Litorilinea aerophila: one gene and its partner. The protein of the gene in region 1 interacts with the protein of each later gene in a pairwise test. Links are inferred from orthologs where the notes say so. Each region holds a gene or a part of one and is shown in the gene's direction. Other genes may lie near its edges.

Region 1 (8,266 bases):
GACTACATCCTGCTGGACGAACCCCTCAACAACCTGGACATGCGCCACGCGGTCCAGATCATGCAGATCCTGCGGCGGCTGGTAACGGAGCTGGACAAGACCATCATCCTGGTGCTGCACGACATCAACTTCGCCTCCTGCTACTCCGACCGCATCGTGGCCCTGAAGGATGGGCGGGTGGTGGCCCAGGGCGACGTGGCCCACATCATGCAGTCCCCCACCCTGCGCCGGATCTACGACATGGAGATCCCGATTGAGGTGATCAACGGCCACCGCATCGGCGTCTACTTCGCCGCCGAGGACGGCTGTCCAGAGGTGATGCCAGCATGGGCCGGCGCCTTCCCGCCGGCGACCTGAATAATTCAGTTGATCCACCCGATCCCGGGGCTGCTCTGGTTATGGTGGACGGGAACCGGCAGCCCCGGATCGGCTTTCACTCAGTACAGTCTGGCGTAAATACCACGGCAGCAATTCGGCAACAACACCTACTACCTCCGGTGGATACTATCGCCGAATGTCTGCCGGGATTTACCAATCATCAACAACTTCAAAACGTTCAAGTGTGTTAAGGAGTGAAACGGATGCGTTACCAGACCAAACGACCACTGCTCTCCCTGCTCGGGCTGACCGTCGCCATTCTCCTGGCCGGCTGCGTGGCCGTGACGCCCACCACCCAGGGTACCTCTGCCACAACGGCAGCGGTGGATACATCCGGCCCGGCCGAAACCGAATCGGCCCAGGCAACGCCGGAGACGGTGACCATCACCCACGTGCAGGGGGAAACCCCCGTGGTCAAAAACCCCGAGACGGTGGTCGTCTTTGATTACAGCCTGCTGGACACCCTGGACCAGTTGGGCATACCCGTGGCCGCGGTGCCCCAGTCCAACCTGCCGCCGTTCCTGGCCCAATACGCCGACCCGGCCTACGCCAATGCCGGCACCCTGTTCGAGCCGGATTACGAGCAGATCAACGCCTTGGAGCCGGATCTCATCCTGGTGGCCGGACGCTCGTCCGGGGCCTACGGGGAGCTGGCCAAAATCGCCCCGACCATCGACATGACCATCGACGTGGCCAACTTCCTGGCCGACTTTGAGACCAACATGCGCCACATCGGCCTGATCTTCGACCGGGAGGAAGAGATCGAGGAGCGGCTGGCCGAGATTGAGGCTTCGGTGGAACGGGTGCGGGCGAAGGCAGCGGACAGCGGCCAGAACGCCCTGATCGTCCTGGTCACCGGCGGCAACGTCACGGCCTACGGCCCGGGCTCCCGCTTCGGCGGGATCATCCACGACCTGCTGGGCGTGCCGCCTGTGGTGGAGGATATCGAAGCGGCCACCCACGGGGACGCCATCTCCTTCGAGTTCATCCTGGAGCATGACCCGGACATTCTCTTCGTGATCGACCGGGATTCGGCCATCGGCCAGGGGACGGTGGCCGCCCAACAGGTGCTGGACAACGAGATCATCCACGCCACCAAAGCCTGGCAAAACGACAAAATCGTCTACCTCGATCCCGCCATCTGGTACCTGGCCAACAGCGGCCTGCGCACCTTCCCCCAGATGATCGCCGAGGTGGAAGCGGCCCTGGAGTAATCGGTCGCGCCGCCTCCCCGGCTCGTGGGGCCCCGTCCGGGGCTCCACGAGCGGACCGCCATCCGTTGAGAACAACCTGTGCCAATCATTTCAGGAGAGCCCATGACCCAGGAAACAACAGTCACCAGCGAGCAAAACGGCCCAGGGCCCCGGCGTACGCCCCCTCGGCTCCTGCAGGTGCTGCGGGCGAACCAGGTGACGCCCCGCATGCGCCGGATCACCCTGGGCGGGGAGCAGCTGGACGGTTTCCCCGCCGACAGCCCGGGACGCCACATCAAGCTCTTCATTCCCCGGGCCGACCAGGAAAAACCTTGCCTGCCCACGTGGAGCCCCCTGGGCATCCAGTGGCCGCCCCGGGAGGAGCGCCCCTACGTGCGCACCTACACCGTCCGCGGCTATGATCCTACCGCAGGAGAGTTAACCGTGGATTTCGTGCTCCACGAACATCAGGGGCCGGCCAGTGCCTGGGCAGCCCGGGCAAAGGCGGGCGACTGGATCGGCGTGGCTGGGCCGGGCGCACGGGGGAGCATTCCTCTGGATGCCGGGTGGTACCTGTTTGTGGGCGACGAGAGCGCCTTGCCGGCCATCAGCGCCTACCTGGAACGCCTGCCCGCGTCGGCCCGGGGCTACGCCCTGGTGGAAGTGGCGGACAGCCAGGAAGAGCAGCGGCTGCACTATCCCGCCGCGGTAGAGCTGATCTGGTTTCACCGCAACGGCGTGCCCGCCGGTCAGAGCCAGGTGCTGCTCGAGGCCGTAGCCCAACTGGCCTGGCCGTCCCAAAGCGGGCTGTTTGTCTGGATCGCCGGCGAAGCGGCCATGGTAACGGGACTCCACAGCTACCTGCGCACGGCTCGGGCGGTGCCCCGGGAAGCCATACGGGCCATCCCCTTCTGGCGGGCCGGCCTGTCGGAGGAAGAGTACCACGACGAACGCCATCAGGTGATGGACGCCCTGGGGAGTTAACCGCGGTTAACTCCCCAGTTAGGCGCCCTTTGCTGGCGCCTTCGGTGGCACCGAAACCAATTTTTCCCCAATTCGTCCTAAAAATGCCTCAACCTGATGGTATGATAAACCTGACGCAAGGTCGAACCTGGCAATAAGTCTGCTCGTAAATCCCGGCAGAAATTCGCCGGTATTTACGCCAGACTGTCCTAGTGTACCGGAGAAACGAGGCGAACATGGACTGGATTGGCTGGCTTCAAGTTGGTTTATTGGTGGGCATCGTTTCGGCCGTTGGCTTTCCCCTGACCCTCCAGGCGCGCTGTGCCGGGTTCAAGTGGTGCCGCGTGCAGGATCTGGGAAGCACAGGGAGGCGAGATATCACCCCCAGTTCTGAGAACCGCCCAGGTCCGTGGAACTCCATGGCCACCCACGCATCCCGCTGACGCGCAACCCGCCGAACCGGGAAGATGCGATGCCGGACTTGGGAAAGAGATAGACCGATTCAAATATGGCGAAATCACTTTGTAAGCTCAAAAAATCCCTGTTGAAGGGGGAGATCGAGGCGTACATGCAGTTGGTGAATCGCCCCACCCACGTCTGTACCAAGTGTGGCCGGGCAGCCAACAGTAAGAAACTTCTGTGTAGTCCGACGAAATTGAAAGACGTTTAACACAACGAATGATTCACGTACAGGGAAATCAACAACTGGCCCAAACGGGCATTGGCCGGGCCATCCACCGGCTGTCCGGCGGCCAGATCGAATTGCGCTGGGACCGCCTGGTGATCCACATGCGCCCGGCGGACCTGCTGGTGCTACATCAGGCGCTGCTGCGCTTCGCCGAAGCCACAGGCCGAGAGTGGACGTCAGACTACTGTATCGAGATGGGGTCCCAGATTATACTGTTCAATCGGGTTGAGCTGGCAGACTTTGCCAGGATGGTGCACCAGGCGGCGGAATCCCTCCCGCGGCGGGTCGTCCACTGGACGGACATTCCGGTCCGCATCAACGCCGTGGATGAGGGTTTCCCCCTGGCCCATCTGAGCCCCAATTGAAGCGGGTCCGATGAAACCTGTTTCAGGCTGCTCCACCGGTCAGTTTGAACAGGTTGAATCAGGCGAACAAACATTGCATCAGGAGGTTTGACAATGGCGACAAAAGGCAATGGCGCGAGTGTGAAAAATCTGACCGGTACGCTCCATGAGACCAGCGTGGAGATGTCCCAGGAGTTGCGGGCGCAGATGATCAGCCTCTGCAACCAGCAGCTGGCCAACACCAGTGATCTCTACAGCCAGACCAAGCAGGCCCACTGGAACGTCAAGGGCATGCAGTTCGAGCAACTGCACGTGCTCTTCGACAAGATGGCCGAGAGCATCCAGCCCTACATCGACATGATCGCGGAGCGGGCCACAGCCCTGGGCGGCACCGCGCTGGGGACCGTGCGTATGGCCGCCAACACATCCGAGCTGCCGGAGTTCCCGGCGGATGTCTTCGACGGGGAGACCATGCTCAAGGTGGTGGTGGAGCGCTGGGCCCAGTACGCCAACAGCATCCGTGCCGCGGCCACCCAGGCCGACGAGGCCGGAGACCTGGAGACGTCGGACCTCTTCATCGAGGTGGGGCGGGTGGCCGATAAGATGCTCTGGTTCGCCGAAGCTCACCTCCAGGCCTGATCACGGCTACTATCTTGCCAGAAAGTCCCATCGGGGCGGGTTTGAAACCCGCCCCGATTTTTTTATAGGCCAGGCCGGGGAGATCCGGCTTCAGTGACGTCCCTCTCCCTGCCGGTTGGCTCGCGTGCGCGGCGTCAGGTCGAAGTAAGTCTCGTGCCCCTGGAAGAAACGCTCCAGTTCATCCACCATCAGGGTGAAGAAATGGGGGTAGGGATCGCCCGTGTAGTAGCCCACGTGGGGGCTGAGGAAGACGTTGGGCAGACGCAGGATCTCGCTCTCCGGTGGGACGGGCTCCGGGTCGAACACGTCCAGCCCGGCAATGATGTCCCCCTGCCGCAGCCGCCGAATGAGGGCATCGGAATCCACCACGGCCCCCCGGGAGACATTGACAAAGACGGTGCCCGGGCGCAACAGGCTGAGTTCCCGCTCCCCCAACATGCCCCGGGTGGCGGGCGTCAGGGGGACCAGGCAGACCACCACATGACACCGGCTCAGCACGTTGTCCAGGGAAGTCTGGGTGAAGTCCAGGGCTTCGGCCAGCTCCCGGGGCAGGTAGGGATCGTGCACCCAGATCTCCACATCAAAGGGGCGCAGCAGGCGGATCAGGCGGCGGCCCATGTGGCCACAGCCGATCAGGCCCACCCGCTTGCCCGTCAGGCGGCCGGGCATCCGATCCCGTTCGGTCGGGTCCCGCCGGGTGTCACCCGCCAACATGCGGCGGAAATGGGCACCCCCGTTGCGCATGCAGAGCAGGATCAGCCCCAGGGCCCACTCGGCCACCGGGTAGGACGAGGCGTTGGTGACATCCACCGTCCGGATGCCCCGGGCCCAGGCCGCCTCCAAATCGATCCGGCTGGCGAAGCGGTCGCCTTCCAGCTCGCCGATGAAGCGTAGAGCGGGCGCAGCGTCCAGGATGTCGGCCGTCAGTCGGGGGGCCCCATGGCAGACCACCAGAGCCTGGTACGGGCCAATCTGCGCCCGCAGGGCGGCGGCCGCCTGGGGATCGGGATTGGCTTCGTAGATGCCACCCCCTTCGCACGGGAACCAATCCCAGTCGGCGAAGGTCTCCAGCCGTTCCAACTCCCAGGGGGGCACGTAGCCATCCCGCACCCGCTGACTAAAAGCAAACAGAATGCGAGGACGTGGGCCTGTCATCGTCTACGCTCCTGTGGATGGTGTTCCACGGGCAATGCCCGCCTGTTGGAAGGCGCGGGCCAGCACCTGGTACGACCGGCTGGCCACTTCCAGGGGCTCGTAGTCCGGCCGCCGCTGGACCATGTTGCTGATCTCCACCGAAATCACCCCGCGGTAGCCGTGGGCAGCCATGCAGCGCAGATAGGCCACATAATCGAACTCGCCCTCGCCGGGGATGACATACTCATAGTCCGGAACCCGCCCCCGTTCATCCTTGACGTGGGTGTGGACCGCATGGGGGAGCATCCTGGCCACCGATTCCTCCAGGGGAATGCCCATCACGTTGAAGTGACTGATGTCGAAGTTGACCCGCACCGCCGGCGAATCCACCTGGGCCAGGAGCGCCAGCATCTGGTCCGGTGTTTCCACCGCGGTGCCCACATGGGGCTCCAGGGCCAGGATGGCGCCCAGTTCCTGGGCTGCTTCCCCCAGCAGGGCCAGCCGTTCGGCCAGTTGAGGCAGGCGCGCCGGCAGCTCACCGGGCTGGCCGCCGATGCCGGTGATGACCACGGGCGTGTCCCCATCCATCCAGAGGGCAGCCAGCTCCATGACCTCTCGGAGCCGGGTGACAAGCTGGTCAAAGCGGTCGGGCGCTGGATCCAACAGGGAAGTGTAGTAGTTCAAGGCGGAAAGCTGCAGGGGCAGATCCGCGAGCAGGCGGCCAATGCGTCGACGGGCCGGGCCGTCTAACTGGTCCAGGGCAGTGGTGAAGCGGGGCAAGACCACCACCTCCACCGCGTCGAAGCCCAGGGTGGCCAGGTGGGATAACGCCACGTCGATGGGGACCTGGGGCATGCCCCAGGTGCTGAATCCGAGTTTCATGGGTGACTCCCCTGCAAAAAGGGCATTTTTAAACGCAAAGGCGCAAAGGCGCAAAGAACTCCGGGCGCGCTCCCTCTGGTGGATACCATCGGCGAATTTCTGCCAGGATTTACTGGTGTCACACCCGGCAGCAGGACCGCGTGCAGAGGGACAGCGATCACACCTGCCGGGCGGACGGGTCGATGGGTTTGCTTGGGTATAGGTGTTGAGGGCATCAGAGCCCAGGGATTGTATGGTGCAGCGTGGCCGGGGCAACCACGCCGATGGATCCTATCTTACCACAACAGCCCGGCCAGCACCTCCTGCAAAACAGATTTGACTTCTAATTGGGATTCAAATTACAATGACGGCTGACAGCCATTGTGAAAGCAGGCGCAATTCCAACGGTGCTTGCGTCTGAACATCGACAAACGAGCAGCCAACGTGATTCGTTACAGCGTCGTAGCAGTCAGATCTTGAAACCTCTGTGCTCTGGCGTGAGCCAGCAGAGGTTTTTTGCTGTCTGCGTGGCCTGACCGCCCGCGCTGTGACTCTGCCGGGGCTGAAACCTTGGGCACTCGTTTGAAGCACCCAGGAGTCTTCAGCACCCAGGTCTGTCACCGGCCCTTTTCTTATTTTTTATCCGCATGATGAAAAGGAGGTATCACTTTGTTACAGGGGACGGCATCGGTAATCTTTGCCTTGCTCATGGGACTCGTGGGCATTGGCTTTGTCATCTGGCAAATGCGCAATGTCCTTGCCGAGGAGACAGGCAATGAGACCATGCGCAACATCTCAGCCGCCGTACAGGAAGGGGCGGCCGCATTTCTCAACCGGGAATATACCTTCCTGACCGGATTCGTCATTATTGTGGCCCTGGTCATCACCATCTTTCTGGACTGGCAGACGGCGGTGGCTTTTATCGCCGGTGCCCTGGCCTCTGGCGCTGCGGGCTACCTGGGCATGATGGTCGCGGTGCGGGCCAACGTACGCACGGCCGCGGCCGCCCAGCGCAGCCTGAACGACGGCCTGCGGGTGGCCTTCCGCAGCGGCTCCATCATGGGCATGGCCGTGGTCAGCTTCAGCATCCTGGGTCTGACCATCCTCTACCTGGCCTTTGACGGCAACATCGCCTACATCACCGGCTTCGGTTTCGGCGCCAGCAGCATTGCCCTCTTCGCCCGTGTGGGCGGCGGCATCTACACCAAGGCAGCCGACGTGGGGGCCGACCTGGTGGGCAAAGTGGAACAGGGCATCCCCGAGGATGACCCCCGCAACCCGGCGGTCATCGCCGACAACGTGGGGGACAACGTGGGCGACGTGGCCGGTATGGGGGCCGACCTCTTCGAGAGCTACAGCGGCTCCATCGTGGCAGCCGCCACCCTGGGTGCGGTGCTCTCCGCCGGCGGGCAGAGCCCCCTGGCCTTCATCGGCCTCCCCTTCCTGGTGGCGGCCGTGGGCATTGTGTCGGCCCTGGTGGGCACCTTCATGGTGAAGACGGAAGAGAACGCCACCCAGGAGGATCTCCTCAACACCCTGCGCCGGGCCGTCTACACCGCGTCCGGGCTGGTGCTGGTGCTCTCGGCCATCATGGTACCCCTGGCCGGGCTGGATTTCCGCTTCTGGGTCATCATCCTGGTGGGGCTGATTGCCGGCAACGGCATCGCCTATTTCACCGAATACTACACCTCCTACTCGGAAAAACCGACCCAGAGCATTGCCCGCACGGCTGAAACCGGCTCCGCCACCCTGATCATCCAGGGGCTGGCCGTGGGCATGCTGAGCACGGTAGCCCCGGTCCTGATCGTGGCCTTTGCCATCCTGCTGAGCTTCTGGCTGGGTGCAGCCGCCACCGAGGGCAACCTCACGGGTGGCCTCTACGCGGTGGCCCTGGCCGGCGTGGGCATGCTGAGCACCCTGGGGGTGACCCTGGCCACCGACGCCTACGGGCCCGTGGCCGACAACGCCGGCGGCATCGCCGAGATGGCTGACCTGCCAGACTACGTCCGGGAGCGGACCGATGCCCTGGACAGCCTGGGCAACACCACCGCGGCCACCGGCAAGGG
Region 2 (15,661 bases), on another replicon or contig:
AAAATGTGGGCGCCACCCGCATCATCGCCGTCCAGCGCATGGACCTGTTCCTGGGGCCCGAAGGCAATTTTATCCGCATTCCTTACAAGGATGATGCAGGGGGCAGCTATCCATACTGGGAATGGCAGGTGGAGAATGACACGGCCTGGAACCCCACGGCGACCCTGAAAATCACGGTGCGCTATGGCTCACTGCTCAGCTCGGGCCGCTATTTTGTGAAGCTCACCCTGCCCAACGGCCTGTCCGATTCGTTCTTTTTCAGCATGTAGTCAATCCCGGCAGAAATTTGCCGATCGTTTCCACCAGAGGTAATGCCGCCGAAATTTCTGTCGTGGTATTTACGCCAGACTGGAGTAGGTCTCGAGTGCAGCTCCCATGGAATCCGCGCTTGCTTCCCTGATCATCGCCATGGTCGCGCTATACAGCGTGTTTACCATTGCCCAGGTCTATCTCACCAGCCAGGACGCCATCCTGACGTCCGGCCGGGAGATGCAAGAGAGGACCCTGGAGCGGGTCCACACGGACATCGATTTTGCCAGCACCCAGGTGTTGAGCTCTGGCTCTGTGGTCGAAGCGATCCTGCGCAACCAGGGGAGTGTCAAACTGGCCGATTTTCAGGAGTGGGACGTGATCGTCCACTACTACACGGCCTCCGGCGGCTATCATGTCAAATGGCTGCCCTTTACCCCGGCCACACCCACCGACAACCAGTGGACCGTGGCCGGCCTGTACCTGCAGGCCCTGTCCACGCCCGAGGTGTATGAGCCGGACATCTTCAACCCGGATGAAGAAATGGTGATTCAAATTCGCCTGTTGCCGCCGGTGGGGCCCAACACCACCAATCAATTAACGGTAATCACCGAGAACGGGGTAGCGGCATCCACCTTTTTTACCCGTTGACAGCGGGACTCTCTCGTCACAGATTCAATTTCACCTGAATCTGGACGCTGAATCTGGGCACTGAATTTGCATAGGAAGGAGCCTTCATGGCCTCACAAACGATCCTGGTGATCGAGGATGAAGCGAGCACCAGCAAACTACTCAGCCACATTCTGCGACGGGAAGGCTATCAAGTCCACACGGCCCGCACCGGCCCAGAGGGACTGCGCCTGGCCCACGAGGTCCAGCCCGACCTGATCATCCTGGACATTGTTCTACCTGGCATGGACGGCTACGAGGTGTGCCGCTACCTGCGGGCCGACCCCGACACGGAAAAGGTGCCCATCCTCATGTTGACGGCCATGGGGCGCCCGGCCGATCAGCGGGTGGGGTTCGAAATGGGCGCCGACGATTACATCACCAAACCGTTCGTCCTGGCCGACCTGCTCAACCGCATCCGCTCCATCTTCTTTTTCTCCAACTCGAGCATCTTCTAGCTTCCAGGGCATCGGTTGCCGCCGGCTGGAGAGGAGCGATGCCACGGCGAGGTCACCGTACCGATTTTCCGCGCCGGGGCCATGAAAGCCATCGGGCAAGCCAGGCCCCGGACGCTGGCCGCCCTTGGGAAGGTAGGGCAAAGAAACGATGCAGGAAAAGTTGGAAACCCTGGAAGAAGAAGCAAAAACCAAAACGGTGGTCTCCACCGGCAGCCGGGAAATTGATGACAAGATGGGCGGGGGCATCCCGCTGGGTTCCCTGACCTTGATCGAGGGCGACTCCCACTCGGGCAAGTCGGTCCTCTCCCAGCAGATGACCTGGGGGTCCCTGTCGGACGGATCCCGGCTGGCCTTCTTCACCACCGAAAACACGGTCAAGAGCCTGGTCCGGCAGATGCAGAGCCTGAACATCGACATTTTGGACTACCTGCTGCTGGGTCGGCTGCGGATTTTCCCCATGGAAATTTCCCAGTCCAAGGGGGAAGTCCTGGATGCCCTGCTCAAGGCCATCCGCAACGAAGGGCAAAAGGGCGCGGAGCTCATCTTTGTGGATGCCCTGACACCCTGCATCACGGCCACGACGCCGGAGGCCGTGCTCTATTTTTTCGAACAGTGTAAGCGGCTCTGCTCCAACGGCATGACCATCATCATCGTCATCCACTCCCACGCCGTGGATCGAGACCTGCTGGTGCGCATCACCTCCCTCTGTGACGCGCATCTACGCATGCGCACCGAAGAGGTGGGCGAGCGGCTGATCAAGGCCATGGAAGTGGCCAAGGTGCGGGGTGCCAGCAAACGCACCGGCAACATCGTCAGTTTTGAAGTGGAGCCCGGCCTGGGCATGCGTATTATTCCCATCAGTAAGGCGCAAGGCTAACCATTGCCATGGAAGAAAATCGGTTGCCTTTTCCGCAAACCAATTTCGACCAGGTACGTGCCGGCCTCTCGCCTTTGCGGTTGGACCAATTGCCGCCACCGCTGCGGGAGGTGGCCGCGACCAAACCATTTTTGTGGGAATACCTGCAGGCGCTTCCCATCCACGAAATCGGCATTCCGGCCTACTATCCGAAGCTGTCCCGCAAGCTGCGGGGGTTGAAGGTCCGTAATCTCATCTACCCCACCAGCGACGAGAACGTCTTCATCCACATTTATCCCGATCCCAAAAGCGAGCGGGACTATTACATTCCCATCGATCCGCTGGTGCCTGTCAACCTCAACGGCCTGGTGGAAAAGGTGGAAGCCCGCTTGCTGGACATGGCCGAAGAGATCGGCCATGCGCCGGAAGAAGAACGCCAGGCCGTCCTCACCCGGGCCATCGAACAGATCTGCACCGTCGACTCGCCCCGGGCCCGACGCAACGGCAAGATACCCGTCTCGCCCCGGGAACTGCTGGCCCTCAAGTATCTCATGGTGCGGGACAAGCTGGGCATGGGGCCCCTGCACCCCCTGCTGGTGGATCCCTACATCGAGGACATCAGCTGCAGCGGGGTCGGCCGCATGTTCATCGAGCACAAAATCTTCAAAAGCCTGAAATCCTCCATCTACTTCCCCTCCCACGACGACCTGGATGACTTCGTGGTGCAGATGGGGGAACGCATCAAGCGGCCGGTGACCCTACGCCACCCCATCGTGGACGCCACCCTGCCCGACGGATCCCGCATCAACATCGTCTACGGGCGGGATATTGCCAAACGGGGCAGCAATTTCACCATCCGCAAGTTCAGCGAAGAGGTGTTGAGCGTGCTGGACCTGATCGAGTTCGGCAGCATGAACTACCTCATCGCCGCCTACCTCTGGCTGGCCATCGAGGAGGACATGAACGTCTTCGTGGTGGGGCCCACTGCCTCGGGCAAGACCACCCTGCTCAACGCCCTGACCACCTTCATCCGGCCCGATGCCAAGATCGTCACCATCGAAGATACACCGGAGCTACAGGTGCCCCACCCCAACTGGGTGCGGGAAGTGGTGCGGGACATGGGCAAGGAGGCCCAGGGCGGCGGGGTGGACATGTTTGCCCTGCTCAAGGCAGCCCTCCGTCAGCGCCCGGATCGCATCCTCATCGGCGAGATCCGGGGTGTGGAGGGCAACATCGCCTTTCAGGCCATGCAGACCGGCCACGGCGTGATGGCCACCTTCCACGCCTCATCGGTGCAGAAGGTCATCCAGCGCCTCACCGGCGAACCCATCAACGTGCCCAAAGTCAACATCGACAACCTGGATCTGGTGGTGATCCAGGCCGCAGTCCGGGCACCCAACGGCCAGACGGTGCGCCGGGTGGTCAGCGTGAACGAGATCGTGGACTACGATCCCATCGAGAATGCCTTCTCCTTTGTGACGGCCTTCCGCTGGCGGGCCGAAGACGACACCTTCGAATTTCCCGGCGACATGAACAGCTTCCTGCTGGAACAGAAGGTAGCCATGAAGCGGGGCCTGCCGGAAAGCAAGCGCCGCGCCATCTACTCCGAGCTCCGCAAACGGGCGGCCATCCTGGAAAAAATCCACAAGAGAGGGGGGATGAACAGCTTTGAAAAGCTTTTTAGCGTCATTGCTGAAGCGCATAAGCAGGGACTTATTTAAACGGGACGGCTTTCAAGAGGTCAACGGCTTCGACCTCTTCTACCAGCTCACCTACATGTCGGCTGTGGCGGCCTCCGGCATCTCCCGCAACCGTATCTTCCAGCTGGGCTCCAGCCTGCCCCGCAACCCGGCCGCCTATTTCGACCGGGTGAACCTCCTCTCCCAGACCCTGGGCTACGACTACGCGCGGGCCTGTTCCCTGGTGGGCCTGGCCATCAAGTCGGAAGCCATGGTCAGCCTGCTGCTGCGCCTCTCCAACGCCCTGGCCTCGGGCCAGCCAGAACACGAGTTTCTCTCGGAAGAAGCAGGCGTCCAGGGGCAACTCTACGAGAAGGAATACGAACGGGATCTGGCCTCGTTGACCAAGTGGACCGACGCCTACGCCGCGGTGACGGTGTCGGCGTCCCTGATGATCATCATCAACATGACTTCGTCCCTCATTTATCCTCTGGGTGATGGGATCCTGGTGGGGCTGGTCATCACCGCGGCCTTTACGGCCGGCGTCACCGCCTGGATCCTCTCCCGGGCGGCGCCCAAAGAGAAGATCGACCTGTTCTCCAAAGAAGGCCCCTGGACCCAACGGACAGCCCTCCGCATGGCCCTCTACCTGTTGCCTGCCATCGTGGTCATCGGCTCGTTGCTCCTGGTGCTGGGCGTGCCCATCAGCGTGACCACCCTGGTGGTGGCGGTGCTCCTCTTCCCCCTGGGCCTGGTCAGCGTCCTGGCGGGCCGGGAAATCGACAAAAAAGACCGGGAATTTGGGCCGTTCCTGCGCTCCCTGGGCAGCATGGCGGTCTCTACCGGCGCCACCATCACCGAGGCCCTCAACCGGCTGGACCTGAGCTCGTTCCCCACGCTGGAGTCCGATCTGAAGCGACTGCGCAACCGCCTCAATGCCGCCATATCGCCCGAACTCTGCTGGCAGAAGTTTGCCCTGGAGACAGGCAGCAAGCTCATCGGCGAGGCTGTCACCATTTTCAACGACGCCGTGAAACTGGGCGGCGACCCGGACACCATCGCCTTCCTCACCGCGGATTTCTCCGCCCGCACCATCATGCTGCGGGCGAAACGCAAGGTGACCGCTTCCACCTTCACCTGGCTGACAGTGGTCATGCACGGCGCTGTGGCCACGCTCATGGTGCTGATTCTGGAGATCGTCCACAACTTTTCCGAGCTGATGAACGCGGCCATGCCCACCCTGGAGCCGGGTGCGGAAGCCGTCACGGTGCCCATGTCGGTATTCAACACGCCGGAAATTGGCCTCTACCGCTGGATGACCATCTTCATGGTGCTGCTGCTCTCCCTCATCAACGCCGGCGCCATCATCGCCACCGACGGCGGCCATCGCCTGAAGTTGACCTTTTATCTTTCCATCATGCTCTTTACGTCCGGACTCAGCTTCCTGCTGGTGCCGCCGCTGGTAGAAAGGATCCTCTGATGTGGGCCAATCCCCATGAAAGTCGCGCCGTTTTGCGCCTGGATCGTAGACGAGCCGCCCTGGTGGCCGGGAGCTGCCTGTTAGTGACCGCAGGCATCACCTGGCTGACCGTTCAATGGCTCCACGCCCTGGAACCGGTCCTGGCCCCAGAGCGAGCCCCCCTCTGGCTGGCCCTGGCCCGCCAGCCCACCATCGTGGCCACCGTGGCGGCCGCCCTCTTCTGCCTGCTGGCCGCCCTGGTGGTGGCCCTCTTGCCGCCCCTCTGGCTGTTTGGCGTGGGCAGGCTGGAGACCAAGGCCGTGGCCAGCCTGGTACAGCAGGTGCAGAACCTGATTCAAACCGGGCAACAAGAAACCGAACCGGCTGAGGCCGGGGCCTCAGCCGCCGTTCCGCCTACTGCCGACGCCCAGACGCCCCCCGCCGAGGCGACGGCAGGCCAGCCCCAGGCCTCAGAGTCTGGCGCTCCAACATCGCCCCAGACAACAGGTCAACCGGCGGCCCAGCCTACAGGTCAGACCACTCAGCCTCCAGCCGCCGGGACGCCTCCACAGGGACAGACAGCACAGCCACAAACTGGGCCCCAGGCACCGGCAGCAGCCCAGCCCCAGCAACCACCTGCCCAGCCTGGCCAGACGCCACCACCGGCAGAGGGTCAACCGCAAGGCCAGCAAGCCCAACAACCGGACCAAGCCCAGGCATCCACCCAATCGGCCCCGGGTTCCCCGCCCCCTGTACCCCAGCCCGGCCAGATCCCCACGGTCGAGGCCATGATCACGGAGGACCAGGCGGAGGATGCCCTGGCCGACATGGGAGATGTCAGCGACATTCTGTCGGCATTCGAAGAGGATGCGGAAGTGGATCCCTACCTGGAAGCCCTGAGCACGAGCCTGGAAGATGTGGAGATCCGGGAACTGACCAGGCTGACTCGCCGGATCCGGGCGGCCCTCCAGGAAGAGCGCGCCCGCCGTCAGGGCAGGCGTGTGGTCGCCTGATGCTCGGGTGGCCCACCGCCATCGGGGTCACCGCCCTGGCTGCCTCGCCTGATGCGCAGGAACCAGAAGACCAGAAGGAGCACCACAATGCCCGCCGCACCCAGGCCGTACGGGGCGACCTCCTGCCAGGCAACCCGGTTTCCGGGGGGGGCTGGCGGTGGGGTCAGGTCCTGTGCAGCCGTGACCGGCTGCACAGGCGTTAACGCCTGGGTGGCAGTAATCGAGGTCACAGGGGTCAGAGGAGGCGAGACGGACAACGTCGGGGACGGCACAGCCGGAGCCTCCGAGAGACTGGCAGGCGTGGCCGTGGGCAGCAACAGGGGGAGCTCACAGACGACGCCATCCCCGTCCTCATCCAGGCGGTGAATGTCGAAACCCACCGTGACCAGGCAGTAGGCATAACACTCCTGGGCCTGAATCCACGACGGGAAATCGCTACACGAATAACGGTCCGCGTCACAGGCACAGGTTTCGGCCTGGCTGGCCGGCATGGCCTGCACCGGGAACGAAAAGGCCAGGAAGGTCAGCGCGACCCATACCCACAGGGCCGCCAGCCGGCTCCAGTCCGCCCCCAGCCGGGTGAATGCTGACGATGGATGCCGAAGGCCCTCCCTCCCTGCCCGCCGATCCAACATGCTGGCCCCATCGCCCGGGCTTCCATCTACTTGAAGTGGCATCCCGCTCTGTCTCCCTCTCGCCGCCATCCAAGCTCCCCGCTATTCAACCCGCTATTCAAGACGTTCCAAGATCCAACAAAAATCGTCCTCAGGGTCTCTTACCAGACACCGGCCAGATTGTAGGCACCCTACTGTCACGGCAGGCATAGGCCATTGTATCATGACTCATGCTGGCGTGAGAGTCCATGTTCGGGTAAAATAGATGGCAGTGAATCCTTCTGGATGTATCTATACAGCTAGAAAGGAGAGACGATGGACCATGTCTGAGAGCGCCGTGCAGCCGACACCCCAGACCAATCAAATGAAAATGACACCAGAAATGGACGTGGAACAGCAGACCGCTTCCACCGCCCAGCCCTCCACGGAGGGGATGGCCCGGGTGATCATTCACAACGATGATGTGACGCCCTACGAATATGTGATTGATATTTTAGGGGGTGTCTTCATGTTGTCTGAAGAAATTGCCGATCACATCGCCTGGACAGCCCACACCAAGGGACAGGCCGTTGTGGTCGTTCGCCCCCGAGCCGAAGCTGAAAAGTTAGCCAAAATTGCCCAGGGGCGGGCCAAGCGGGATGGCTTCCCCCTGACCTTCAGCCTGGAGACTGAATCGTAAATCCCGGCAGGCATTCACCGATGGTTTACACCAGAGGAAGTGCGCCGCATTTCTGCCGTGGGATTAAGGCCAGACGACTGTAGGCATTCGATGACAGACGAAAAAACGCCGGCGTGGCTGCATGGACATGCCCACGAGCCCAACCCGGAGCCCCCTACCGCCGATCCGTCCATCATCTTGCGGCGCCCGGACGGCTCTGAAGTTTTCATCACGCCGGAGGATCTCCAGCGCCTGCCCCAATGTGAAGTGGCGGACTGCTACATCGTCAGCACCGGCCACGGCACATCGGGGCCTTTTTGTTTCACCGGCCCCCGCCTGTCGGACGTGCTCCAGGCCCATCTGGTTGGCCAAGGCTGGTCGTACGTGGATGTGGTCAGCGCCGATGGGTTCGGCAACCGGGTGACGGCGGACGAGCTCCGTGCCTCCACCCGCCGCCCCATCCTGCTGGCCATCGCCCGGGATGGTCAGCCCCTCCAGCGGGCCCAGGGCCTGGTGCGGCTCATCGTCCCCGATGAACGGGACGACGCCCTCCGCCAGGTCAAGTGGGTGGCCCGGCTGGACGTTCACTAGGGGGCGTACCCCAGGTTGAGCCCCCCAGAAGGCAGGGAGCGACACCCGGCAGGCTCCCCCAACACGGGAGGGACCATGACCCAAACTCCATCGCAGCAGACGCCGCTACAAACGTGGAAAACCCTGGCCCGAGAGCGAGTGCTCCAGGTCGGGGATGGTCGTTTTCTGGTGGTGGAAAATCACACCGTAGAGCTGCCAGACGGCCAGGTGATCGCCAACTGGCCCTGGCTGGTGACCCCCGCCTTTGTCAACGTGGTAGTTGAAACCGCGGAGAAGAAATTTCTCTGCTTTCGCCAGGCCAAGTATGCGGTAGATTCCCTTTCCCTCGCTGTGGCGGGAGGATATCTTGAGGAAGGCGAAGACCCCCTGGAGGCAGCCCGCCGGGAACTTCTGGAGGAGACGGGCTATCAGGCTGATGTCTGGATTCCCCTGGGCTCCTACGTGGTGGACGGCAACCGGGGCAACGGCCGGGCCCACCTCTACCTGGCCCGGGGCGCCCGCTGGGTGCAGCCGGCAGACGCGGACGATCTGGAGGAACAAGAGCTATTGTTGCTCAGCCGGGCCGAACTGGCCGATGCGCTGCGCCGGGGCGAGTTCAAAGTTTTACCCTGGGCCACCGCCGTGGCTCTGGCCCTGCTTCACATCGCCCAAGAGGAGCTCCCCGCCGGAGGCCTGTCATGAACCGAAACATGCAGCAGGGACCCAACCGCCCCAGTTTTTCCCGCCGCCCCTTCTTGATGGGGCTGGCCGGGGCCTTCATGGCCGGCTGCCTGGCACCACTCCCAGACTCGGGGGCGCCAGCTACAACAAGCCCCACCCCGGCGGATGTATCTTCTGCCGATGTGGATGAGACGCCGCCCTGGACGATGGTCGAATTGATCACAGACGGTCGCCAGACCTTCCTGGCCCAGATCCAGGCGGAGATTCAGCAAATGGGCACGCCACAACATCACTGCTTCCGGGAATGGACCCTGGGAGGGCACCTGTGGCAAGGCGAGGAATTGGTTTATGCTGACCGGCGCATCCTGTTTTTACAGGCTGCCCGTGCCGGCGGACGTAGCGCCATCCGGCTGACAGACGACTCTTCGGGTAAGTGGACGGAAACAGCGCTAGAAGCCATCCTGCCCGAACCGGCAGAGGAGACGCCACCGGCGGACGCCGCCATCCAGTTTGTGCGGGCCCGCCGCCAGCCCGATGGCAAATGGGCCTTCGACGTCACCCTGCGGCATGAGGATCGGGGGTGGGACGATTACGCGGATGGCTGGCATGTGGCCACCGTCGAGGGCGAAATCCTGGGGACGCGCGTCCTCCTCCACCCCCACGAACAGGAACAACCCTTCACCCGTAGCCTGGGGCCCATATCGATTCCTCCCCAGGTGCAGCAGGTCGTGATCCGCAGCCACGACCTGGTGAGCGGCTACACAGCCGAAACAGTTTTGGTGCCCCTGGGCCAGGCAGCGAACGAAGCGCGCTACCTGGTGGAACGCTGACAGGCCTCTGGCCCCTATTCCCAACGCGAAAACGGCGAGCCCCCCATCACAGCGAGCGGCCAGGCCATCCGCCTGGGGCGATGGCGGTCCAACGGTGACGGCTGCCGGCTACTCGTCGTCTTCATCGATGCCGCCGGCCGGCATCTGGATATCCACCACGTTGCCGTGGAAGTCGATGATAACCCGAAAGCCCAACATGCCCAGCCACTGGCGCGTCTCCTCCGGGATGGGCTGGCCCACCGCCTCTTCCATACGTTCGATGGAGGCCTCGATGGCTGCCTTGGTGAAGAGGTCATCCTTGCCCAACATCTCCAACATGGTGGTCACGGCCATCTCCCGTTGCCCTTCCACCTGTTCTCGCAAGAAGCGCAGCACCTGGCGATCCACCTGGGCTGCGTCAATGTAGCGCCGGAAGTCGTCATCCAGGACGACGTAGCAGGCATTTTGGCCCACCCAATCCACCTCGGCCGGCCGGCCCTCTTCATCAAAGACCAGACCGGCGAACATTGCTGCGGACGCCATTCAACCTCCTTTCTGCCCTGGGATACAGGCGGCTTCGATGATCCACAGAGGATTCCACTCCAAAGACCACAGATTACACAGAGGAACCCCAGTTTCAGTCCTTCACGATGGTTGCCCATTTGCGGAGTGAGCATCCTCAGATGCGGCGCTGTCCCGCCGGGGTCGGCATCCTCAGATGCCGACCCCGCGTCGAAATCGTGAACTGCTGAGTTTGTATCCAACGCTATCGGTGTCCACCGTGTAATCTGTGGATCTCCCTTCCGCCGTCCCCCCTGTTCAGACTGCTGGAACGTCTGCCGGCGTGGGCTGGGGATCAACCAACCCGACTTTGCAGGAATTCAAAGCTGCGCCGGATGGTGCGCAAGGGATCCTTGGGCAGATCGTGCTCCACGATGTACCATTCGCCCCCGGCCGCCTTGGCCGCAGGCAGAAGCTGGTCCCAATTCAGGGTGCCGTGGCCCACGTCGGCAAAGCCCATCTCATCCTCGCCCTGGCCGGCGGGCGCCAGATCTTTGACATGGATGCGAGGGCAACGGCCGGCATAGCGCTGCAGCAGCTCCACCCCGTCGGCGCCGCCCCGGGCTACCCAAGCCAGGTCCGGCTCCCAGGCCAGGTGGGCAGGATCCGCCGCCTCCAACAACCAGTCAATGGCCAGTTTGCCATCCAGGAGGGCCATCTCCCAGGCGTGATTGTGATACAGAAGTTGCATGCCGGCCTGGGCACACTGCTGGCCCAGCCGATCTAACTTTTGCCCCAGGGCCTGCCACCCCGCCGCATCCGTCGGACGCTGCTCCTGGGGAATGGCCGGGATCACGATGTGCCGATTGCCGATGGCCTGGTTGAAGTCGATGATCTTCGCCAGCTCTGTCTCCACCGCCTGGAGCCCCACGTGGGTGGAGACCGCCCGCAGCCCGTGCTTCTCCAGCAGGGCCTTCATCTCCGATGCCGGCAGGCCGTGGTCGCCAATGGTCTCCACGCCGGCGTAGCCGATACTGGCGACGGCGGCCAGCTTCTCGTCCAGGCTCTGTTCCAGATGGCGCAGGCTGTACAGCTGCACAGCCAGAGGGCGCAACGTCTCAGATGTGGCCATAATCGAATCCTTCTGTTTGTGGTGAGATTGAATGATCGTGCCTAGTCCACCTGTTCCAGCCAGGTCCGCAGGCCAGTATGGCGTCGGGTCACCCGGTTATTGCGGACGGCCATGGCGATGGCCTTGGGTTGGCCCACCAGCACCACCAGGCGCCTGGCCCGGGTCACCGCCGTGTAAAGCAGGTTGCGTTGCAACATCATGTAGTGGCCGGTCAGGAGCGGGATCACCACGGCCGGGAATTCAGCTCCCTGGCTTTTGTGGACGCTGATGGCAAAGGCATGGACCAGTTCGTCCAGCTCCAGAAAATCATAGCACACGGCCCTGCCATCCATCATAACCGTGAGCTGTTGCATCTCCAAGTCCACCTGGGTGATGATGCCCAGATCGCCGTTGTAGACCTCCTTGTCGTAATTGTTGCGCACCTGCATCACCCGGTCGCCGGGCCGGAAGATACGGTTGCCCAGGATCCGCTCCGGCTTGTCCGGGCCCGGCGGATTAAGCGCCGCCTGCAGGGCCTGGTTCAGGGCCCCGACCCCCACCACACCCCGGTGCATGGGGCTCAGCACCTGGATATCGGCCGGCGTGAGGCCGAAACGCCGGGGGATGCGATGCTGGACCAGTTCCACGCACAGCTGCGCAGCCCGCTCCGGATCATCGGTCTTGAACAGGAAAAAATCGGTTGCCTGCTGGTTGTCGATGATGGGCATCAGCCCCTGGTTGATGCGGTGGGCGTTGGTGATGATCAGGCTGCCCGGCTCCTGGCGGAAGATGGTCTGGAGGCGCACCACCTGGGCATGGCGGGCCAGGAGGCTATCGGGCGGTCCCTCGGCTCGGGCATGGGCCGCCTCCACCGCGCCGATGATGTCCTGCAGCACATTGCCCGCGCCCACGCTGGGCAACTGGTCCACATCCCCCACCAGCAGCAGGTGCATTCCCGGTGGCACCGCCTTGAGCAGGTGATGGGTGAGCACCAGATCCAGCATGGATGCTTCATCCACAATCAACAGATGGCCGGCCAGGGGCGTCTCTTCATTGCGCTGGAAGGCCATCCCTTCGCCCGGCTTGAACTCCAGCAGCCGATGGACCGTGCGGGCCTCGTGGCCGGTGGTCTCGGCCAGGCGTTTGGCGGCCCGGCCTGTGGGTGCGGCCAGCAGCGCCTGGTAGCCGGCCTGCTGGCAGAACCAGAGGATAGCCCGCACCGTGGTGGTTTTGCCGGTGCCGGGACCGCCGGTCAGCACCACCAGCCGCCGGGTGAGGGCAGCCTGAACTGCCTCTCGCTGCTGTGGAGCCAGGTGCAAGGGACCGCCTGGCGCGGCCTGACGCTCGAAACGGCGGAAGGCCGCCTCCCAATCGAAATCGGGCCGCTGGAACAGAGGCAGGCGGCTTTCGCCCTCCCGCAATAGCCGCTGGAGGCGAGAGGCGACCCCTTGCTCGCTGAAATAGAGGGGAGTCAGGTAGACGGCGGGCTTTTCCTGCAGCAGGTGCTGAGTCTGCGCCGGGGTGGCTACGGCGTATGGCGCGGCCGCCTCGGCCATCAGCAGCGGCAGGGGCTGCGCGGGGGCGGCTTCCTGGGGCTTTGGCGCCTCCTGCCCCGGGGATGGGCTCACCTTCACCTGGTCCCAGGCCCAGAGCTGAATCAGGCCGGCGGCGGCCTGCTGGGGCGAAACCTCCAACAGCGAGGCTGCGGCCTGGACCAACTCGTCCGCCGGCAGGAAGACGTGCCCTTCATCGGTGGCCTGGTTCAGGGTATAGGCCACCCCTGCAGCGACCCGCTGGGGGGCGTCGGGCGCCATGCCCAGGGAACGGGCAATCTTGTCAGCGGTGAGGAAGCCGATGCCGTAGATGTCGCGCGCCAGGCGATAGGGGTCGGCCTGGACGATGGCGATGGCGTCGTTGCCGTAGTGTTTGTAGATCTTGGTGGCCAGGCTGGTGCTGACGCCATGGCTCTGGAGGAAGAGCATCACCTCCTTGATGGCCCGCTGCTCGGCCCAGGCCTGGATGATCATCCGGGTGCGCTTGCGGCCTACGCCAGGGACCTCCTGGAGGCGCGTGGGCTGGTGCTCGATCACGTCCAGGGTCTCCAGGCCGAAGTGGCGGACGATGCGGCGTGCGGTGACGGGGCCCACCCCCTTGATGAGGCCGCTGCCCAGGTACTTTTCCAGGCCGGCCACGGTGGCCGGCAGGACGCTGCGCATCCCCTCCACCAGGAACTGCTTGCCGTACTCGGGATGAATGGTCCAGCGGCCGGTGAGCTCCACGAATTCGCCCACATTGACGCTGGCCATATTGCCCACGATGGTCACTTCTCCCTCCGCGCCGAAGAGATGGCGCGGGCGCTGCTCTGGGGTCAACTTGGCCACCGTGTAGCCATTTTCCGGATTCAGGTAGGTGATCCGTTCGATCACCCCGCGCAGCGTCTCCATAAAGCGTCTCCATGAGGAGCGTCCCCGGGGCTTTTCCGACCGACTCAATGGCGGGGTTCTGTACTCGTCCTCGGTAATTTGACAGCGCTCGTACAGGCTTTGATCCATGCCAGTATATAAATAAAGTGACGTTTCCCCCAAAATTTTGAAATTCCTGGCATTCGTGGTATAGTTAAGCGAACTATTGTGCTAGATCATACGCCCGGTACAGCGGTGATTTGGCCAGACCTCGCAGTGGGTCGCACTGCGATCGTGAAGTACCGGAGGCCCAACAGGCAATTGAAACCTGAGACTCCGGTGTGCCCAAGACGAGGAGTACCGAATGAGTATAAGCAAGACGCAGAAGTCCCAACTGATCGAAGAATTCCGGATCAACGAACAGGATACAGGTTCGCCGGAAGTTCAGGTCGCCTTGCTCACCACCCGCATCGACGCCTTGATTGAGCACCTGAACACCCACAAGCACGACGAGAGTTCCCGGCGGGGGCTACTGAAGCTGGTGGGTCAACGGCGGCGTCACCTGGCCTATCTGAAGCGGGTAGACAGCCAGCGTTACCAGCAGTTGATTCAACGGTTGGGCCTGCGCAAATAGAAGAGAGCGGTTCAAGGGGCGAGTGAGTCACGAAGAATTAGCCGACTCTCGCCCCTTTTTCAATCGTAGGGGAGACCGCGAGTCTGGATTGGTCGGTCGCAGGGGGACCCTGAGGTTCCTGTGACGTCCGGCGCAGTGCAAACGTTGCTCTGGCAAGGGAGACGGTCATCGAACCGTCTGTTTGTGTTGTCCGGGGTCCGGTATTGGAGAGCGTGACGAAGGACGAAGAAATGCTTCGCCCCGGTCTCCAGTTCCGCACCTCGGCTACGCCCCGCGCTAGAGTCCACGGATGCATTGCCCCAGGCTCGTACAATCCCCGTTGTACAGTTTTTTTGACATGAAGGAGAGTAGTACTATGCAACTATTTGATGGCGCGCGGACGTATACCGTCGAGGTGGGCGGGCGCACCCTTAGCATTGAAACAGGCGTATTGGCCATTCAGGCCGGCGGCGCGGTGACCGTTCGCTATGGAGACACCGTCCTGCTGGCCACGGCCACCATGAGCAAAGACGTGCGGCCGGGGATCAATTTCTTCCCGCTGACCGTCGACTTTGAGGAGAAGCTCTATGCGGCCGGCCGCATTCCCGGCAGTTTCTTCCGCCGGGAAGGGCGCCCCAGTGAGCAGGCCATCCTGCTTTCCCGGCTGATCGACCGCCCCTTGCGCCCCCTCTTCCCCAAGGGCATGCGCAATGAGGTACAGGTGATCGTCACTGCCCTGAGCACTGACGGCCAGAACCTGATGGATCCCCTGGCCATCATCGCGGCCTCGGCCGCCCTCCACATCAGCGACATCCCCTGGAATGGCCCCATCGCGGCCAGCACCATCGGCTTCGTGGATGGCGAATACATCGTCAACCCCACCGCCCAGCAGATGGACCGCAGCGGGCTCAACCTGGTGGCCGCCGGCACCCACGACAACATCCTGATGGTGGAAGCTGGCGCCAATGAATTCCCAGAGGACATGGTCCTGGAGGCCCTCAAGCTGGCCCACGAATCCATGCAGCCGGTGGTCCAGCTCATCCAGCAGATGCGGGCCGAAGTGGGCAAGGAAAAGGCCCAGGACATCCAGTACTTCCTGCCCTCGCCGGAAGTCCAGGCCCGGGTCAACGCCATGGCCCAGGGCAAGGTGGCCAACCTCCTGGCCGCCGGGCTGGACAAGCACGCGCTCAAGGATAGCCTGAGCGAGGTGCGCAGCGAGGTGGAAGAGTCCTTCGACTACCCCGAAGGGGACGAGTTCACCGCCCTGGACATCGCCGAAGCCCTGGACGCGGTGGTGAAGGCCGAAACCCGGCGCCGAA

The links.
Region 2: the proteins of dps (region 1) and FKZ61_RS14840 interact in binary tests that used the Escherichia coli proteins (3 or more experiments, as listed by UniProt). The link is inferred for Litorilinea aerophila from one-to-one orthologs.

The regions. Positions count from the first base shown.
Region 1 is NZ_VIGC02000002.1:131,473-139,738, forward strand. The notes cover bases 2,521-5,442. They hold dps (DNA starvation/stationary phase protection protein Dps), read left to right. Parts: upstream 2,521-3,680; coding sequence 3,681-4,205; downstream 4,206-5,442. Other genes in these bases: FKZ61_RS01815 (siderophore-interacting protein), read left to right, coding at 2,521-2,555; FKZ61_RS01820 (hypothetical protein), read left to right, coding at 3,213-3,587; FKZ61_RS01830 (hydroxyacid dehydrogenase), read right to left, coding at 4,296-5,360; FKZ61_RS01835 (sugar phosphate isomerase/epimerase family protein), read right to left, coding at 5,364-5,442. Also shown: FKZ61_RS01805 (iron ABC transporter ATP-binding protein), read left to right, coding at 1-357; FKZ61_RS01810 (siderophore ABC transporter substrate-binding protein), read left to right, coding at 582-1,592; more of FKZ61_RS01815, read left to right, coding at 1,695-2,520; more of FKZ61_RS01835, read right to left, coding at 5,443-6,221; FKZ61_RS01840 (sodium-translocating pyrophosphatase), read left to right, coding at 6,909-8,266.
Region 2 is NZ_VIGC02000019.1:57,833-73,493, reverse strand. Bases 6,004-8,997 are described here. They hold FKZ61_RS14840 (ATP-dependent Clp protease adaptor ClpS), read left to right. Parts: upstream 6,004-7,319; coding sequence 7,320-7,676; downstream 7,677-8,997. Other genes in these bases: FKZ61_RS14825 (hypothetical protein), read left to right, coding at 8,924-8,997; FKZ61_RS14830 (NUDIX hydrolase), read left to right, coding at 8,322-8,927; FKZ61_RS14835 (molybdopterin-dependent oxidoreductase), read left to right, coding at 7,767-8,246; FKZ61_RS14845 (excalibur calcium-binding domain-containing protein), read right to left, coding at 6,359-7,060; FKZ61_RS14850 (hypothetical protein), read left to right, coding at 6,004-6,383. Outside these bases: FKZ61_RS14880 (hypothetical protein), read left to right, coding at 1-269; FKZ61_RS14875 (hypothetical protein), read left to right, coding at 376-900; FKZ61_RS14870 (response regulator transcription factor), read left to right, coding at 987-1,376; FKZ61_RS14865 (ATPase domain-containing protein), read left to right, coding at 1,525-2,253; FKZ61_RS14860 (type II/IV secretion system ATPase subunit), read left to right, coding at 2,277-3,953; FKZ61_RS14855 (type II secretion system F family protein), read left to right, coding at 3,922-5,391; more of FKZ61_RS14850, read left to right, coding at 5,391-6,003; more of FKZ61_RS14825, read left to right, coding at 8,998-9,736; FKZ61_RS14820 (hypothetical protein), read right to left, coding at 9,845-10,258; FKZ61_RS14815 (sugar phosphate isomerase/epimerase family protein), read right to left, coding at 10,572-11,348; SF1B family DNA helicase RecD2, read right to left, coding at 11,390-13,771; rpsO (30S ribosomal protein S15), read left to right, coding at 14,094-14,363; FKZ61_RS14800 (polyribonucleotide nucleotidyltransferase), read left to right, coding at 14,719-15,661. UniProt on the Escherichia coli protein: Involved in the modulation of the specificity of the ClpAP-mediated ATP-dependent protein degradation.